DNA from 3 places in the Pseudomonas sp. MF08831 genome. Region 1 is predicted to be linked to each of the others. Evidence: predicted binding sites of a transcription regulator. Region 1 holds the regulator's gene; each other region holds the start of a gene.
What was found. Region 1 encodes sigma-54, which starts transcription at its own class of promoters, with help from an activator protein. Its sites were predicted from a motif close to ANTGGCATNNANNTTGCTNT; they were not measured.
Positions count from the first base shown of each region.

Region 2: the regulator sigma-54 is predicted to act here: its motif matches at 2,286-2,305, upstream of glnK (P-II family nitrogen regulator).
Region 3: the regulator sigma-54 is predicted to act here: its motif matches at 1,980-1,999, upstream of AC19YS_RS02745 (circularly permuted type 2 ATP-grasp protein).

Region 1 covers NZ_JCBCUX010000005.1:224,061-228,183, reverse strand. The annotation lists gene lptA (lipopolysaccharide transport periplasmic protein LptA) at 1-376, shown strand, start outside; gene lptB (LPS export ABC transporter ATP-binding protein) at 376-1,101, shown strand; gene AC19YS_RS12825 (RNA polymerase factor sigma-54) at 1,286-2,779, shown strand; gene hpf (ribosome hibernation-promoting factor, HPF/YfiA family) at 2,855-3,160, shown strand; gene ptsN (PTS IIA-like nitrogen regulatory protein PtsN) at 3,170-3,634, shown strand; gene rapZ (RNase adapter RapZ) at 3,637-4,123, shown strand, end outside.
Region 2 covers NZ_JCBCUX010000003.1:264,507-268,629, forward strand. The annotation lists gene AC19YS_RS07470 (secondary thiamine-phosphate synthase enzyme YjbQ) at 1-154, opposite strand, end outside; gene AC19YS_RS07475 (ammonium transporter) at 363-1,703, opposite strand; gene glnK (P-II family nitrogen regulator) at 1,739-2,077, opposite strand; gene AC19YS_RS07485 (accessory factor UbiK family protein) at 2,501-2,764, shown strand; gene AC19YS_RS07490 (YifB family Mg chelatase-like AAA ATPase) at 2,978-4,123, shown strand, end outside.
Region 3 covers NZ_JCBCUX010000001.1:573,514-577,636, reverse strand. The annotation lists gene AC19YS_RS02750 (alpha-E domain-containing protein) at 1-533, opposite strand, end outside; gene AC19YS_RS02745 (circularly permuted type 2 ATP-grasp protein) at 538-1,947, opposite strand; gene AC19YS_RS02740 (ribonuclease E inhibitor RraB) at 2,432-2,773, opposite strand; gene AC19YS_RS02735 (hypothetical protein) at 2,987-3,223, opposite strand; gene AC19YS_RS02730 (START domain-containing protein) at 3,327-3,932, opposite strand; gene AC19YS_RS02725 (YkgJ family cysteine cluster protein) at 3,974-4,123, opposite strand, start outside.

The sequences.
Region 1 (4,123 bases):
CACGGTGACGCTCACGCGTACGCCTGCGGGTGACATCGACGTGGTGACTTCGGTGGGTAACCTGGCCTATTTCGAACAGAAGCAGGCTGCTGCAGATCCTGCTCCGATGAAGGGCTACGGCAAGACCATCCAGTATCACGCCCAGCAGAACCGTATCATCCTGATCGATCAGGCCAGGGTTGTGAGCAGCGACGGCAATACCACGGACGGTGAGAAAATCACCTATGACACCGTGAAGCAGATCGCTCAGGCTGGTCGTGCCACCGGCGCGAAGATCGGCACGCCGAAGCCGCGTATCGACATGGTTATCCAGCCCAAGCAGAAAGACGCTGCCGCTCAGCCTGCGGCTAAACCCGCTGCGAAGAAGGCAAACTAATGGCAACCCTCAAAGCCCAGCATCTGGCCAAGGCTTACAAAAGCCGTCAGGTCGTGCGCGACGTCAGCCTGTCGATCGACAGTGGCCAGATCGTCGGCCTGCTCGGCCCTAACGGTGCCGGCAAAACCACATGCTTCTATATGATCGTCGGGCTGGTCCAGGCGGATCAGGGCCGTGTATTGATCGACGACCTCGACGTGAGTCACCAGCCAATGCACGGTCGCGCACGCGCAGGTATCGGCTATCTCCCCCAGGAGGCGTCGATCTTTCGCAAACTGTCGGTGTCGGACAACATCATGGCGATCCTCGAGACCCGCAAGGAACTCGACCGTGACGGCCGCCGCAAGGAGCTGGAAAGCCTGCTTCAGGAATTCCACATCAACCACATTCGCGACAACCTCGGCATGAGCCTGTCCGGTGGTGAGCGCCGTCGCGTGGAAATCGCACGTGCACTGGCAACCGCACCGAAGTTCATCCTGCTGGACGAACCGTTTGCCGGCGTTGACCCGATCTCGGTCGGCGACATCAAACAGATCATCCATCACCTCAAAGCCAAGGGCATCGGCGTGTTGATCACTGACCACAACGTCCGTGAAACCCTCGATATCTGTGAGACGGCTTATATCGTCAACGATGGCCAACTGATCGCCGAAGGCGATTCCGCCACCATCCTGGCTAACGAACTGGTCAAGGAAGTGTACCTGGGCCACGAGTTCCGCCTGTAAGCATCGTGGTGTCACGGCTGTTCGCCAAGGCGCGCGGGAGTCAATAAAAACCTCGTTTTTTTATTGTTACCGCGCTCTAGGCAAAGCCCCCGACATCAGGCATATAATTTGCTTATGTTTGGCGCTCACGCGCCCTGTCGTGGATGGCGCATTGCGCCGGCGAATAAGGTGTTAAGCCCCTGCCATGAAACCATCGCTAGTCCTGAGAATGGGCCAGCAGCTGACGATGACACCGCAGCTGCAACAGGCCATCCGCCTGCTCCAATTGTCGACCCTGGACCTGCAACAGGAAATCCAGGAGGCCCTGGAGTCCAATCCGATGCTCGAACGCCAGGAAGAAGGCGACGACTTCGATAATGCAGACCCGCTGGCCGACAACATCGAGCAAAAACCCAACTCCGACGTGCAGGAACCCTCCTACCAGGAAACCGCCCCAACGGTGGATAACCTTGAGGAAGGCGAATGGAACGAACGCATTCCCAACGACCTCCCCGTGGATACCGCGTGGGAAGACGTTTACCAGACCAGCGCCAGCAGCCTGCCCAGCAATGACGATGACGAATGGGATTTCACCACCCGCACGTCCGCTGGCGAAAGCCTGCAAAGCCATTTGTTGTGGCAACTTAACCTCGCGCCGATGTCCGACACCGATCGCCTGATCGCTGTCACCCTGATCGACTGCATTAATAACCAGGGCTACCTGGACGAAACCCTTGATGAAATTCTCGAGGCCTTCGACCCGGAACTGGACATCGAGCTGGACGAAATCGAAGCCGTCCTTCACCGCATTCAACAGTTTGAGCCCGCCGGCATTGGCGCCCGCACCCTCAGCGAGTGCCTGCTGCTGCAATTGCGTCAACTGCCCGCCAAGACACCTTGGCTCGCCGAGGCCCAGCGCCTGGTCACCGACTACATCGACCTGCTGGGCAGCCGCGACTACAGCCAGTTGATGCGCCGCATGAAGCTCAAGGAAGACGACCTGCGCCAGGTCATCGAGCTGGTACAGAGCCTCAATCCGCGCCCCGGCTCGCAAATCGAGTCCAGCGAAGCCGAATACGTCGTTCCCGACGTGATCGTGCGCAAGGACAACGAACGCTGGCTGGTGGAGCTTAACCAGGAATCGGTGCCACGTTTGCGCGTCAACCCACAATACGCAGGCTTTGTGCGCCGCGCCGACACCAGTGCCGACAACACCTTCATGCGCAACCAGTTGCAGGAAGCGCGCTGGTTCATCAAGAGCCTGCAAAGCCGCAACGAAACCCTGATGAAAGTGGCCACCCAGATCGTCGAGCACCAGCGCGGCTTCCTGGAATATGGCGACGAGGCAATGAAACCGTTGGTGCTGCATGACATCGCCGAGGCGGTAGGCATGCACGAATCAACGATTTCCCGGGTGACCACGCAGAAGTTCATGCATACCCCACGGGGTATTTATGAGTTGAAATACTTTTTCTCCAGCCATGTCAGTACCTCCGAAGGCGGCGAATGCTCGTCCACGGCGATCCGCGCGATCATCAAAAAACTGGTTGCTGCGGAAAATCAGAAAAAGCCGTTGAGTGACAGCAAGATCGCTGGTTTACTGGAGGCACAAGGCATTCAGGTCGCCCGTCGAACCGTCGCCAAGTACCGCGAGTCCCTCGGGATCGCGCCTTCCAGCGAGCGTAAGCGTTTGATGTGACGGGCGGGCCATAGCGTTCCAGTGGCGGGTATTCCTACCCGCCGCTTTATGCACTGGCAACGAAGGAGAAGCTGTATGCAAGTCAACATCAGTGGACACCAACTAGAAGTTACCAAGCCCCTGCGTGAGTACACCGAGAGCAAGCTGAACAAGCTTGCGGGGCATTTTGACAAGATCACCAACGTGCAGGTCATCATGGAGGTCGACAAGCTCAAGCAAAAAATCGAGGCCACCCTGCACGTACCGAATGCGAAGCTAGTCGCCAATGCGGAGCATGAAGACATGTACGCAGCGATTGACTCGCTCTACGACAAGCTGGACCGCCAACTCATAAAGCATAAGGAAAAGTATCTGCACCTGATGCAAGGTACAGGTCGTTAACTCTCCCCCATGATCCAACTTGAAACCATCCTGACCCCCGGCCGTTCACTCGTGAACGCGCCGGGCGGCAGCAAGAAGAAAGCCCTCGAACACATCGCTAACCTGATCAGCCGTGAAGTGCCTGAGCTGGATGAGCAAGTTGTGTTCAAGGCTCTGATTGACCGTGAAAAGCTGGGTTCGACCGGTTTTGGTAACGGCATCGCCATTCCTCACTGCCGCCTTGAAGGCTGTACTTCGCCCGTAAGTGCACTTTTACACCTGCAAGAAAAAATCGATTTTGATGCCATCGACGGCGCCCCGGTTGACCTGCTGTTCGTGCTGCTGGTCCCGCAGGCCGCCACCGATGCACACCTGGAGCTGCTCCGGCAGATCGCCAGCATGCTCGACCGCAAGGAAGTACGCGACAAACTGCGCAGTGCCAGCAGCAACGAGGCGCTCTATCAGGTTGTCCTGGATGAACAAAACAGGCAGTAATCATGCGTTTGATCATCGTCAGCGGCCGCTCCGGCTCGGGTAAAAGCACCGCACTCAATGTCCTTGAAGACAACGGCTTCTATTGCATCGACAACCTGCCCGCCGGCCTGCTGCCGGAATTGGCCGAGCGTGCGCTGATTCATACTGAGTTGGCGCAGCCGTTGGTTGCCGTTTCAATTGATGCCCGTAATCTGCCCAGCCACCTCTCGCGCTTTCCTGAATTGCTCGAAGAAGTGCGGGCCAAGCACATCAATTGCGACGTGCTGTACCTGGATGCCGACGAAGAGACGCTGCTCAAGCGCTTCTCTGAAACCCGTCGACGCCATCCTCTGAGCAGCCCTCACCGCTCGCTGGCCGAGGCCATTGAGGACGAGACCACGCTGCTGGGACCGATCATCGACCTCGCCGATCTCAAGATCAACACCACCGGCCTGAACTTGTATCAGCTGCGCGACGCCATCAAGCTACGCCTGCTGAATCAACCAGAGC
Region 2 (4,123 bases), on a different contig from region 1:
TGACCGTCAACGAAGCCGAGGTGTGCTGCAACCACAAATGCAACAGGCCCACACGGCACGCCTTCAATTCAGGCAGGCCGGCGAGCAACTCATCCGTCACCAAGTGAAAGCCCCGGGGCTTGGCCCGCAGGGTTATCAGGGTCTGTTGCCACATACAGTTCTCCGCCTATCGGCGCGCATTCTAGCGCGCTCTGGAAAAAAACAAAGTACCGAATACACCTACATGCCTGTAAGACATTCACACCCTTAAAAGTGCCGTGTGGTTCCCATCACAAAGTCGGCATAAACCCGTACACCTTTAGCCACAGACAAACCCCAGACAAAAAAATGCCCGGCAAGCCGGGCATCTTTTTTTCGCGTACTTACAAGTTGTAGCCGCGCTCGTTGTGTTGTGCCAGATCGAGGCCCACGGCCTCTTCTTCGTCGGTAACCCGCAGGCCCATGACCATGTCCAGCACCTTGAGGATGATGAAGGTCACGATAGCCGTGTAGATCACGGTGAAGCCGACGCCTTTGCACTGGATCCAGACTTGCGCTGCGATGTCAGTGGTCGCCGCGTTGAAGCCGCCCAGAGACGGAGCCGCGAACACGCCGGTCAGGATCGCGCCGAGGATACCGCCGATACCGTGCACGCCGAAGGCGTCCAGGGAGTCGTCGTAGCCCAGTTTGCGTTTCAGGGTAGTGGCGCAGAAGAAGCACACCACGCCCGCCGCCAGACCAATCACCAGGGCGCCCATTGGGCCCACGGTGCCCGCAGCAGGGGTGATTGCAACCAAACCTGCCACCACACCCGAAGCGATGCCCAGTGCGCTTGGCTTACCGTGAGTGACCCACTCGGCAAACATCCAGCCCAGCGCGGCAGCAGCGGTCGCAATCTGAGTGACCAGCATCGCCATACCGGCAGTGCCGTTGGCCGCAGCCGCAGAGCCGGCGTTGAAGCCAAACCAACCGACCCACAGCATGGCAGCACCGACCAGGGTGTAACCCAGGTTGTGAGGCGCCATCGGCGTGGTTGGGAAGCCTTTACGCTTGCCGAGTACCAGGCACGCCACCAGGCCAGCCACACCGGCGTTGATGTGCACCACAGTGCCGCCGGCGAAGTCCAGCACGCCCCAATCGCCCAGCAACGAACCCGGACCGCCCCACACCATGTGCGCAATCGGTGCGTAGACCAGGGTGAACCAGACGCCCATGAAGATCAGCATCGCGGAGAACTTCATACGCTCGGCGAAGGCACCGACGATCAGCGCAGGCGTAATGATGGCGAACGTCATCTGGAAAGTGACGAACACCGCCTCAGGGAACAGCGCCGCAGGGCCGGTGATGCTCGCCGGGGTGACACCCGACAGGAACAGTTTGGACAGGCCGCCCACGAACGAGTTGAGGTTGACGACGCCTGCTTCCATACCGGTAGTGTCGAACGCCATGCTGTAGCCGTAAACGAACCACAAAATGGTGATCAAGCCGGTGATGGCGAAGCACTGCATCATCACGGAAAGAATGTTTTTGGAGCGAACCATGCCGCCATAGAACAGCGCCAGGCCTGGAATGGTCATGAACAGCACCAGCGCGGTGGATGTGAGCATCCACGCCGTGTCGCCGGAATTGAGGACTGGAGCGGGGGCTGGGTCCGCCGCCAATGCCAGGGCCGGCATTACGAGGGACAACAGGGCTCCTAGCCCTGCGAATTTACGCAGAGTCATATTGTTTTCTCCTGGGGCGTTGGGGGTTTGGCGGCTTAGATTGCGTCGGTATCGGTTTCGCCGGTACGGATGCGAATAGCCTGTTCCAGATTGACCACGAAGATCTTGCCGTCACCGATCTTGCCGGTGTTGGCCGCCTTGGTTATCGCCTCGATAACCCGGTCAAGATCCTTGTCGTCAATGGCGACATCAATCTTCACCTTTGGCAGAAAATCGACCACGTATTCCGCGCCGCGATACAGCTCGGTGTGACCCTTCTGCCGACCGAAGCCTTTGACCTCAGTAACGGTAATGCCCTGCACGCCGATCTCGGACAGCGACTCGCGTACATCGTCCAACTTGAACGGCTTGATGATGGCAGTGACTAGCTTCATGAAAACTCTCTCCCGAATTGGTGGACTTGCCCCAGGAAAACAAACCCGTCTCAAGTCTAAGCGCAGTGCCTGGCTTTGTAACGCGTCGTCGCCTCGGCATTTACCGTTGCGACGCCAGCGAACCACTGGTGACGAAACCTGTACCCCTGATCCGTCGGCGCACTGCATTCGTCACAGCGACTGCATCAGTGCATGGGTCATGATCGTCTAAGCAGAAAGCTTGCCAGCTCCGTAAAAATCACTGAAATCAGTCCTTTGCCCACTTATGCCCACCTGCGGGGCGTTTTGGCGACGCCAATGCGCACAAAAACAGTGCGCAGCCGCCCGGGGCACTGCGCGAAAAGCGTGCGCTCCAGGCGGTGAAAAAGACTATAGACGCTGCGTGATACACTGCCCGCCAACCGTTTTTCCGGAATGTTTCCCATGCTCGCGCCCAAAGATCTCCTAGACGCCCTGAGCGGCCACGCCTCTCGCCTGTTCAGCGGCGAAACCCCGCTGCCTCGCAACGAAATCGAAAGCCAGTTCAAGGCGCTGCTGCAAAGCGGCTTCAGCAAGCTCGACCTGGTGAGCCGTGAAGAATTTGACAGCCAAATGGTGGTGCTGGCCCGCACGCGTGCACGGCTGGAGAGCCTCGAGGCGAAAGTCGCGGAGTTGGAAGCGCGGCTGACGCCACCTGCTGCTGAATAAACACGCTCAGTGTGGGAACTGGCTTGCCTGCGATGGCATCGACTCGGTGTAACTGATACACCGAGGCGCCCGCATCGCAGGCAAGCCAGCTCCCACATTTGCTCTACGTTGCGCTCTGGATACGTTCTGTAAAACCTCCCCCGCCTCGCTCTTCGCCACCTCGTCTACCCTTGAAAAACCCGCAGGAAGCGGCCCTCCACTCAAGGAACGAGCATGTCCCTCGCCATCGTCCACAGCCGCGCCCAGATTGGCGTCGAAGCCCCTGCCGTCACGGTTGAAGTGCACATGGCCAATGGTCTGCCATCCCTGACACTGGTGGGTCTGCCGGAAACCGCCGTCAAGGAAAGCAAGGACCGCGTGCGCAGCGCCATCCTGAACTGCGCGCTGCAATACCCAGCCCGGCGCATCACCCTCAACCTCGCGCCCGCCGACCTGCCCAAGGACGGCGGGCGTTTTGACTTGGCGATTGCCTTGGGCATCCTGGCTGCAAGCCTGCAGGTGCCGTCGTTGATGCTGGATGACGTGGAATGCCTGGGCGAATTGGCACTGTCCGGCGAAGTACGCGCAGTCAAAGGCGTGTTGCCGGCAGCACTGGCAGCCCGCAAGGCCGGACGCACCGTGATAGTGCCGCGGGCGAATGCCGAGGAGGCGTGCCTGGCCTCTGGGTTGAAGGTGATTGCGGTGGATCACTTACTGCAAGTGGTGGCGCACCTGAATGGGCAGGTGCCGATCGAGCCCTATAAGTCCGATGGCTTGCAGTACTTGAACAAACCCTATCCAGACCTGAGCGAAGTACAAGGCCAACTGGCGGCCAAGCGCGCGCTGCTGATCGCTGCGGCGGGCGCGCATAACCTGCTGTTCAGCGGGCCGCCCGGCACCGGCAAGACCTTGCTGGCCAGCCGGCTGCCGGGGTTACTGCCACCGTTGAGCGAGCAGGAAGCGCTGGAAGTGGCGGCGATCCAGTCGGTGGTCAGCCTCGCACCACTGAGCCATTGGCCGCACCGGCCGTTCCGTCAGCCACACCACTCGGCCTCGGGGCCGGCGCTGGTGGGCGGCGGGTCAAAACCGCAACCGGGGGAAATCACCCTCGCCCACCACGGCGTATTGTTTCTGGATGAGTTGCCGGAGTTTGATCGCAAGGTCCTGGAGGTGCTGCGCGAACCGCTTGAATCGGGACACATCGTCATTTCCCGTGCGCGCGACCGAGTGAGTTTCCCGGCACGCTTTCAACTGGTGGCGGCCATGAACCCCTGCCCTTGCGGGTATATGGGCGAACCGAGTGGGCGCTGTCGGTGTACGCCGGAGCAGATTCAGCGCTATCGCAACAAACTTTCCGGTCCCCTGCTGGACCGGATCGAC
Region 3 (4,123 bases), on a different contig from region 1:
AGGCGCAGGGTGTTGTCGGCACGCTCGATGAAGGTGCCCAGCCGAATAAAGCGAAACGCGTCATTACGCATGATGGTGCCGTAGGTGGCGCCACGGAACAGGTGCGACCGCTCCTTGACCCACTCACAGAACCGGCTCATGCCGTAGCGGCTCAGCCCTTGCTGGGCGATATCACGAATATCCAGCCAAGTGGCGTTGATGTTTTCCCACATGTCGGCGGTAATTCGCCCACGCACTGCATGGGCGCTGGCGCGCGCGGCGCCGAGGCAACTGTAGATGCTCGCCGGGTTGGCCGCGTCCAACGCAAAGAAGTGCAGCAGGCGCTCGGCATGCAGTTCGCCGTGGCGCTCGTGGTAATCCTCCAAGGTGCCGGTGATCAGCAACGGCATGGCCAATTCGTGCAGGCCATCACCGCGCCCGTCCTGAGGCATCAGCGACAGCGAATAGCTGACATCAAGCATGCGCGCGAGGTTTTCCGCGCGTTCCAGGTAACGCGACATCCAGTACAAATCCGAGGCAGTTCTACTCAACATGGCATCAGTCCTCGACCACCCAGGTGTCTTTGGTGCCGCCGCCCTGGGACGAATTGACCACCAGCGAGCCTTCGCGCAGGGCCACGCGGGTCAAGCCGCCGGGCACCACGCGGGTTTCCTTGCCGGACAACACGAACGGCCGCAGGTCGATATGGCGCGGCGCGATGCCGTTTTCGACAAAAGTCGGACACGTGGATAAACACAGCGTCGGCTGCGCGATATAGGCGTGGGGCTTGGCTTTGATGCGGGCGCGGAAGGCTTCGATTTCCGCTTTTGTCGACGCCGGGCCCACCAGCATGCCGTAGCCGCCGGAACCTTGGGTTTCCTTGACGACCAGGTCCGGAAGGTTGGCCAGCACGTGGGACAATTCGTCGGGCTTACGGCATTGAAACGTAGGCACGTTCTTCAGAATCGGCTCTTCATCCAGGTAAAAACGGATCATCTCGGTGACGAAGGGATACACCGACTTGTCATCCGCCACCCCGGTGCCAATCGCATTGGCCAACACCACATTGCCCGAGCGATACGCCGCGAGCAGGCCGGGCACGCCGAGCATGGAGTCCGGGTTGAAGGCCAGTGGGTCGAGAAAGGCATCATCGAGGCGACGGTAGATCACATCCACGGCCTTGGGGCCGTCTGTGGTGCGCATGAATACGCGGTCATCGCGCACGAACAAGTCGGCGCCTTCCACCAGTTCCACACCCATTTCCCGCGCCAGAAAGGCGTGCTCGAAAAACGCGCTGTTAAAGCGCCCCGGGGTCAGCACCACCACGCTGGGGTTATCCAGGGGGCTCGAGCTTTTCAGCGTGTCGAGCAACAGGTTGGGGTAATGGTCGATGGGCGCGATGCGCTGGGCGGCGAACAACTCGGGGAACAGGCGCATCATCATTTTGCGGTCTTCGAGCATGTAACTGACGCCGCTCGGTGTGCGCAGGTTGTCTTCCAATACGTAGTAAGTGCCGTCGCCATCGCGTACGAGGTCGACACCGGAGATGTGGGAATACAGACCGCGGTGCAGGTCAAGGCCCTGCATGGCCAACTGATACTGCTCGTTGGCCAGCACCTGTTCGGCGGGGATGATTCCGGCTTTGATGATGCGTTGCTCGTGGTAGAGGTCGGCGAGAAACAGGTTCAGCGCCTTGACCCGTTGAATGCAGCCGCGCTCGACAATCCGCCACTCACTCGCCGGAATGCTGCGCGGGATGGTGTCGAAAGGAATCAGGCGCTCGGTGCCCTGCTCGTCCCCGTAAAGGGTGAAGGTGATCCCGGCGCGGTGGAACAGCAAATCGGCTTCACGCCGGCGCTGGGCCAGCAGTTCGGCGGGGGTTTCAGCTAACCAGCGAGCGAACTCGCGGTAATGGGGCCGGACCTGCCCTGCCCCGTCGTACATTTCATCGTAATAAGTGCGGATCATGCCGTACTCCTTGTCACCCGGGCGCGAGAACCGTCGCAAGGCCCGTGCCAGCGGCATAAACACTTAGAAATCAGTGAGTTGAATAACCTACGGGTTTCGCGCGCACCGTCCTGGTGCGTAGAACGCCCGCTGTCCTGTACCACGCTTCATCGCAATGCGGGCTTTGACTATCAACAGCATAGTCAGAGTTGATTTCACTGCCCGGTCACGCTTGCGGATAATCCCCACACCGGCTGACCAGGATGTTTCCTGAGATGTCAGCGAACCGCTCTTCCCTTTAGGCCACCCTGTTTGGGTGGTTTTTTTTGCGCGGTAGAAAGCCAAGAGCCCGGCTTGCCGGCGATCGCGACGTTAAAAGACGCTATCAGCAGCAGGCCGGGCTCGTAGTGGGTGGCTATATTGAGGATGCGGTTGTGAGGCGTGCACAAACAAAATCGGCCGACCCAAGGGTCAGCCGATACGCGGTGTTGCTCATCAAATGCCGCTACATGGGTAACCCACGCACCTCCTGCTTGACGCCCCATCCCTCGATGATCCCGCCCAAAGGCTCGACCACCGCTTCAAAGTCTTGCTCGAAGTCTCCTATGCCGTCGTAGGTGGCGAACATGATTTTGCTCAGTTCCAGGTACCAGGCGCCATCATCGCGCGCGCTGACCTGGGCATTCAGGGATTCCCCACGAAATCGACCCGCAGCCCTGCGCGCCCGTTCCTCATCCGGGAAAATGGCGTAGAACTCGATGGGGTGAAACCGTGAGAAGTCGAAACCGCCTTCTTTCATGCGGCGCAGTACGTTGGTGCTGATGTCTTCTTGATAGGCTGTGCTCATGAAACGTCCTCCTCAAACTGATGGATAGACTTTCCGTGCTTCCCGAAGACCGCGCCCTGCTGGCGCGGGTGCTACGGCATTAACGACACCGCGGGAAAACAAGCATGTAGCTGACAAGACCAGACCTTAGCGATTCATTCGCTGATCTCGATTGCAGAGTAGCGCGAAGCTATCACCTCCACCAGAGGCGCTTGAAGGGCATACAGGCAATGTTCAGGCGGCGGGCGAAATGTCGAGGATTTGAATACTGTTCTGGTCTTTCAGAATCTTGACCGTAGGCTCGGGTTTGCGCCCTTCCAAATCATTCAGGTCAAGTTCGGCGGCCACTGGCACCAGCTTGTTACGAATCATGTGTGCCGCGTCTTCGAGGCTGGGCTTCTGGTCGCAGCTGAACTGCTCGACGGACTGAACGCCGTGATCATCAACGAAGGTAATCTGCCACTTTTGCATCGGTGCCTCCTCGATAAAACCCGTGTGTGGGCTTACAACTATCTGGACCTTGAGGGCTCGGCAAACGTTCCACTCAAGTCAGGAGGCACCTGATTAATGACACTTATTTTTCAGCGTGTTCTTTCAAGGCTTTCAAGGTGTTGAACGGCGCGTCCACCACAAACTTGTTGGCCAGCCACGATGGCACGCTGCCGCCTGGTTCGGTGTGCACCTGGTAGGTCACTTCGGTCTGGTTGTCGCCTTTTGGCACAAGCTTCCAGTAGCCGTCTACCTGGGCAACGCGCACGTAACCTTTTACTTCCGGCTGGTAAGTCGGCACTTCCAGCAATTTGCGGGTCACGGTGCCATCGGCGGCCTTGGACGTGGTGATTTCGAGGATCGAATCGCGGTCGGTCACCGGGAACGGTGCCTTGAACTGGGTGTAGGTCCAGCTCTTGTCGCCTTCGGTCTTGAGCAGTTTTTGCGATTTGCATTCGTGGATCCAGGAGCAGGCGCCGGCCACGTCTTCCTGCAGGGCCTGGATCTTGGCGACAGGCGCCTTGATCAGCGTCACACCGCGGTAGGCCTTGTATTTGGAGCCGGCAATTTCGCTCAGGGACACCTTGATACCGTCCTCGTCCTTGGCGACCTGCCAGTCCTCAGCCTGCGCCGTGGCAGCGAACAACACCGTAAAACCGCACAACACAGCCACTCGTTTCAGCGAACCCATTGTTGTATTCCTTATTGTCGAAGTTCCGATAGTAAAGCCCATCAAGCCGCCGTCATCTGCTCCCACCAGCCGATCAACCGGATCGCATCGGCCTGGTCGTTGCCACAGACATCCAGATCTGCCTTGAAATCACTGCACACCGCTGGGCGTTCCGGTTGACCGAACAGCAGGCATAGCTGTTCGACCGACAG